2 regions of the Massilia haematophila genome follow, and region 1 is predicted to be linked to the other one. Evidence: predicted binding sites of a transcription regulator. Region 1 holds the regulator's gene; the other holds the start of a gene.
The links. The regulator FliA, encoded in region 1, starts transcription of late flagellar genes. The targets are predictions, from matches to a motif close to CTAAAGTTTNNNNNNNNNNNGCCGNTA.
Positions count from the first base shown of each region.

Region 2: the regulator FliA is predicted to act here: its motif matches at 1,201-1,227, upstream of ACFOPH_RS00420 (flagellar protein FliT).

Region 1 covers NZ_JBHRVV010000001.1:2,982,238-2,985,440, forward strand. Annotated here, with positions in the region: gene motD (flagellar motor protein MotD) at 1-376, opposite strand, end outside; gene ACFOPH_RS13300 (flagellar motor protein) at 378-1,121, opposite strand; gene ACFOPH_RS13305 (RNA polymerase sigma factor FliA) at 1,103-1,831, opposite strand; gene ACFOPH_RS13310 (MinD/ParA family ATP-binding protein) at 1,847-2,707, opposite strand; gene flhF (flagellar biosynthesis protein FlhF) at 2,700-3,203, opposite strand, start outside.
Region 2 covers NZ_JBHRVV010000001.1:83,013-86,215, reverse strand. Annotated here, with positions in the region: gene ACFOPH_RS00425 (M13 family metallopeptidase) at 1-976, opposite strand, end outside; gene ACFOPH_RS00420 (flagellar protein FliT) at 1,302-1,559, shown strand; gene ACFOPH_RS00415 (FimV/HubP-related protein) at 2,078-3,203, opposite strand, start outside.

The DNA of each region.
Region 1 (3,203 bases):
TGACGCCGCGCGCGGTCTGCACCACGCGCACCTTGCCCGATTCGACCAGCGGCGCCAGCGAAGCGCCCAGGTCGCGCGCCAGGGTATTCATGCGTTCGCGGTCACGCCTGGCCGCCTCCGCCCGCTTGCGCGCGATGATGCCCGACAGCGGTAGCGGCTCGAGCGTGCTGCTGGCCTGCGGGGTCTGCGGATTGCCGCCGAAGGCGCTGCCCAGGGCGTCGGAGAGCACCTTGTACTTGCCCTCGTTGACGATGGAGATGGCGTACATCACGACGAAGAAGGCGAACAGCAGCGTGATCAGGTCGGCGTAGGAAATCAACCAGCGGTCACGGTCCTCGCCATGCGGCTGCGCATCGTCGTAGCGTTTGCGCGCCATGTCAGCGCTTCGCCAGCAGGCTGGCCACGCGCTCTTCCACCACACGGGTGTGGTTGCCGCTGGCCAGGTCGTGGAAGACCTCTGTGAGGATCTCGTACTGCACCACCTGGTCGGCGACGATGGCCTTCAGCTTGTTGCCGACCGGGAGGAAGAACAGGTTGGCCAGCCCCACGCCGTACACGGTCGACACGAACGCCACCGCGATGCCCGAACCGAGCCGCGACGGATCGGACAGGTTTTCCATCACGTGGATCAGGCCCAGCACCGCGCCCAGGATGCCGATGGTCGGCGCGTAGCCGGCCGCCGATTCCCAGATGCGCGCGGCCTGGCGCTCGGCGAATTCGAAAGCGTTGATCTCGGTTTCCAGCAGGTTGCGCAGCTTCTCGGGCTGGATGCCGTCCACCACCAGGCGCAGGCCCTTCTGGATGAACGGATCCTTGGTGCCCATGTACTGCTCGAGCGAGAGCAGGCCGTCGCGCCGCGCCGTCAGGCTCCACAACGCGATCGCGCTGGCCAGCGGCTGGCGCTGGCTGCGCGGCGGGAAGAACACCCAGCGCAGCATGCGCATGCCGCGCAGGAAGCTGCGTGCTTCGGATTGCAGCAGCACCGCGCCGAAGGTGCCGACGACGACGATGGCGAAGGCCGCCGGCTGGAACAGCGAGGCGAAGCGGCCGCCGTCGAGCGTGTGCCCGACGAACAGGCCGGCCAGCGCCAGCGCCAGGCCGATCAGGCTGGCGAAGTCCACAGTCTCTCCCGCAGCGAGGCACGCAGGCGCGCCACGGCTTGCGTGTGCAGCTGCGACACGCGCGATTCGGAGACGCCGAGGACGGCGCCGATTTCCTTCAGGTTCAGCTCTTCCTCGTAATAGAGGCCCATCAGGATCTTCTCGCGCGGCGGCAGGTTGTCGATCGCCTCGATCACGGCCGAGCGGAAGTCGGTGTCGAGCAGCGCGCGCAGCGGGTCGGCGTCGTCGACCGCGTACCGGTCGAGGAAGCTGTCGTTGCCGTCGTCCTCGTGGAAGTCCTCGTAATAGACCAGCTGGTGGCCGCCGCCTTCGAACAGCATGTCCTGGTAATCCTCGAGCGGCAGGTTGAGCGATTTTGCGACTTCCGATTCGCTCGGCGGGCGGCCCAGGCGTTGCTGCAGCGTGGTCATGGCGGTCTCCACTTTCTTCATGTTCTGGCGGGTGCTGCGCGGCATCCAGTCGTTGGCGCGCAATTCGTCGACCATCGCGCCGCGGATGCGCAGCACGGCATAGGTCTCGAACTGGGCCCCGTGGTTGTCCTCGTAGCGGTTGATGGCGTCGAGCAGGCCCATCATGCCGGCCTGGATCAGGTCGTCGACCTCGACCGAGGGCGGCAGCTTGGCCTTCATCTGGTGCGCCAGGCGCTTGACCAGCGGCTGGTGCTGGGTGAGCAAGTGATTCTTGTCCGCTTTCCCTTTGACGGTATACATGCTTGTGCTTTTTTCTTAAGAGCCGACGCGTACATTGAAACCGGCGTCAAAACCAGCGCCGCCGTGGCGCCCCACTTGGGCCATGCCCGGCAAGGCGAAGCGCCCGGCGAGCCGGCGGAACGCCACCGACGCCCCGGCCAGCGGGAAGGCGTCGACCACGGTGCGCCCGAGGCGGGCCGCGCGGTGCAGGTATTCGTCGGCCGGCACCGAGCCCATGGAACTCAAGGTTACTGCAAGGTAACGACTTGCCGCCGATGCCATATTATCGTAAACCACCTTGGCCTCAGCCTCGGTGGCCCCGGTGATCAGGATGCCGAAAGGACGGCGCCCGAACTCCTGGGCCAGGCGCTTGATCAGCGCATAGGCGTTGGTGATCGAGGTGGCGCTGTTCGAGACCTGCACCACGATTTCGGAATCGGCCAGCATCGGCACGGCGAAGCCGCCTTCGCGGTTCAGTTCGCCGTCGACGATGACGATGCCGCCCTGCCCTTTCACCATGACGTCGAAGGCCTTCGCCAGGCGGCGTTGCTCATCGCTTCCGGTACGCGGCACGACGCCGTCGCGCGCCAGCAGGGCAACCTGGAAACCCTGCGGCGCCTGCTGGACCACCTGGTTCAGCGCGCACTCCTGGCGCGCCACCTGCATCAAACTGACGTGGCGTTCCATCTCCAGGTGGCGGGCGACGCCCAACTCGCGTTGGCAGGCGTCGACGATCATCACCTCGTTGCCGGCCTGGGCCAGCGAGGCGCCCAGGTTGACCAGCATCGCGGCCTTGTCGTCGCCCGGCGTGGCCGAGAGGAACGTCACCACGCGCGGCTTCGGCCCGGCCAGCATCCGGCGCAGGCCTTCGGCCTGGTCGAAGTCGAAACTAGCCAAGGCGCACCCCGCGCAGGCTGCTGTCGCCGGCGACGTTGCCGGTATGCGCCATCACCAGCGGCAGGTCGGCGTCGTCGAACTGGTTGCCGGCGTCGCGGCGGCCGCGAAAGGCGCGGTCGACCAGCATGGCGCGGTCGGCCAGGTGCAGGTCTTCCGGCACGCGCTGGCCGTTCGAGATGTAATGCAGGTTCAGTTTCTGGCGAATCACGACGTCGAGCACGCTGCCGATCGAGGCGGCTTCGTCGAGCTTGGTCATGATGCAGCCGTGCAGGCCGCTGCCCTGGTAGGCGCGCACCACTTCGTTCAGGGTCTCGCCGGTGGCGGTCGCGTTCAGGCACAGCAGGCGCTTCACATCCGCGCCGGCGCCGGCCAGCATCGACACCTGCTCGGTGACCATCTGGTCGCGCTGCGACATGCCGATGGTGTCGATCAGCACGGTGTGCTTGTTCTTGAGCTCTTTCAATGCAATGCGCAGGTCGGCCTCGTCCTTCACCGA
Region 2 (3,203 bases), 2.9 Mb from region 1:
CCGCGCCCGTCACCGCGCTCGGGTGGTAGACCTGGAAGCGCTCCTGGCCGGATAGTTGCGCGGCCTTGAAGAAGGCATTCCAGTCCACGCCCGGCGCGCGGCTGGCGAAGTCCTTCAGGGTCCAGACATTGTTCGACTTCTGGATGTCGCTCGACTCCTCGCGCGTGGCATGGGTTTGCGCCAGCGCCAGTTCGAGCTCGAACACGCGCGCGGCGCGTTCCTCGGCCTTGTCGAAGCCGGCCAGCTTCAGCATCGCGGCGATGTGCTGCTGGTACTTGGTGCGCAGCTCGGCCATGCGCGCATTGTTCTCGAGGTAGTAGGCGCGGTCGGGCATGCCCAGGCCGCCCTGCAGCAGGTAAGGCAGGTTGCGCGTCGGATCGGTCAAGCCCTGGGCGATCCAGACGCCGAACAGGTTCTCGGTGAAGAAGTCGGTGGCGTTGAGCGGGTCGACGTCGGCGCGCACCGAGGCGCCCAGCGCCCGCACCAGCGCCGCCTTGTCCTTGATCGCGGCGATCTGCGCCAGCATCGGCTTGATCGGCGCCAGGCCGCGCTTCTCGATCGCCGCCTCGTCCATGTAGGCGGCGTAGAAATCGGCCACCTTGCGCGCCTCGCCGCTCGTATCCTTGGCCGCGCCCAGCTCCTCGATCATCTTGGCGATGCGGGTATTGGTGTCCTCGGCCAGCGCACCCATCGCGCTCCAGGAGCCGCGGTCGGCCGGGATCTCGGTCTTCGCCAGCCAGTCGCCGTTGGTGTAGGCGAAGAAGTCGTCGCCCGGCAGCACGGTCATGCCGGCCGGCTTGTGGGCGGGCTTATTGGCGGGCGTATTGGCGGGCGTATCGGCCTGTTTTTCGGCTTGCTTCTCGGCTGGCGCCGCCGGCTGCGCGGCGGCCTGGCCGGCGGCGACCGCGGGCGTGGCCAGGGCGCCGCACAGGGCCAGGGCGATGCTGGTCTGGAGCAGGGTCGGACGTGTCTTCATGGATTCCTCGTTTTCGTTTCCGGTGACTGTTGCGGCGCCAGCGCGGCGCGGATGTGGTTGCTCACACGGCCGAAGTACTTGGCCACATCATTTTCCATCATATTCGCATCGCGCACCTCGACGGGAGCCGCGCGTGGCGCAGGAAAACGGGGTGTCGGCCTGGAGCATGAAAGCCGGGCGCATCGCCTTGCCAACATATCTTTCAAATTTTTTTAGCAAAAGGGCTAAAGTTCTGGATGCCGCTGCCGTAAAAGGAAGACAAGCGGTCATCCGGCCGGAAAACTATTGTCGCGGTGCCAACATGAACCAGAATGAAGTCCTCGCTATGTACGAAAATATTGCCGGCCTGACTGGCAAGATGGCCGCTGCGGCGACCTCGGGGGACTGGAACGGCTTCGACAGCCTGCAGGGCCAGTGCGCCGCCCAGGCTGGCGCCGCCGCGACCGGCGTCCCCGCGCTGAACGGCGAACGCCGCCTGCGCAAGATCGACCTGCTCAAGCAGATCATGGCCAACGACCGCGCCATCCGCGACGTGACCGAACCCTGGATGGGTCAGCTCGACCGCGCGATGCGCGCGCACTGAGCCTGGTTCCCAAATAAGAAGAAAGCGCCTGCGGGCGCTTTTTTGTTGTCCCTAGGGTGGGCAGCCCTCCGCCCACGCGGCGGTGATTGGAGGTCGCCATATCGTTCGCGAGGACCGTGCCGCCGCGTATCCCCGCGTGGGCGGGACCGCCGGTCCCGCCCACCCTACCGGGCAATGCTCCCGACCAGTCGCCACCCAACAAGTCGCCACCCAACAAAAAAAGCGCCCGCAGGCGCTTTTTTTGCTGCGACAGGAAGACTCCCGCCGCATGAATTCGGAGAGCGAGCACCAGGCTAGTGCTGGTGATCGCCTCTTTGCCGGTTGCATCCGGCGTCTCCTGCCGCTGTTGGCAGCGAGACCGCTTCCGGAGACAGGCGTCTTGCGACGTACGTCCGTTTATCGCGCCACGCTATCGGTGGTGGCTGCGCCGGACCCTGTGCCGTTTTTTGTGGTTTTGTTAACCAACGAGGCCAGTATAACCGAATTAATCAGCTTGTGTAGACGATTTGTGCGCGCCCCTATTCCGGCCGAACAATTATTTTTTCGTCCACGTTTTCCGGCGCCTCGGCTGGGGCCTGCGGCGCCGGCCTGTTGCGGCGGACCGCCATCAGGCGCGCCTTGACGGCCGCCATCAGACTCGGCTTCGTTTCCGCCGTGCCGTCCTGTGGCAGGACGACGACTTCCGGCTCGCGCGCCGTCCTCAAGACCTGGCCGGCCTGCGCGCGCCGGCGGCGCAGCAGCACGGCCACGCCCAGCAGCGCCAGCACGGCCGCGATGCCGGCCGCGATCGCCAGCCAGGGCGTCGGCTCATTGGGCGGCGGCGCCGGCTTCGGCTTGCGCTGGATGCGCGGCGCCGGCTTCGCTTGGGCGTCCGGCTTTGGCGCGTCCTGCGCCGCGGCTTCGGCGGCCGATTTCACGCCGGTCGCGACCTGCAGCACCTTGACCTTTTCCTCGAGCTGGCCCAGTTCCTGGCGCAGCGCCTCGTTCTTCGCGCCGAGCACGGCGCAGGCCTGGGCCTGCGCCTGGACCTCGGCCGGCTGAGGGGCGCAGGCGGCGGGCGCATCGGATCCGGCCGCGTGCCCGGCCGCGTGCTCGGCCGCGTGCCCAGCCGGGATGGCGGCAGGCCGCTTCGGCGCGGGCGTCGCATCCTTTGGCGCGGCCACGGCCGACGGCGCCTGCACATCCTGCGCTTGCGCCGGCGCGGCGCGGCGCTTCGGCGGCGCCGGCTTGCGCACGGCCTTGGCCGGCGCCGCATCCGTCGACGCTTTCGCCGGCGCCGCCACTGGCGCCGCCGTCACGACCGGCGCCGGAAGCGGCGCAGGTGCAGGTGCAGGCGCAAGCGCAGGCGTGGGCACAGGTGCGGCTGCGGGTGCCGGCGCCGGATGCGGGTCCGGCGTAAACCACAGCGTCACCAGGCGCACGTTGCGCTGGCCGCCGTCGACCAGCTCCAGGTAGACGTGCAGGTGGCGGCTCTCGACCGGCTTGCTCGACGTCAGGTGCAGGAACTGTTTGCCGCCCTGCCGTATCACAGCAATGTCGAGGCTGGACAGCAGCGCCGGCAGCGCGATGTTCGCGCCGCGGTAGACGTCCGGATGCGCCAGGCGCGCCGCCACCGGCCTGGACGGGTCTTCGACCAGGGTCAGC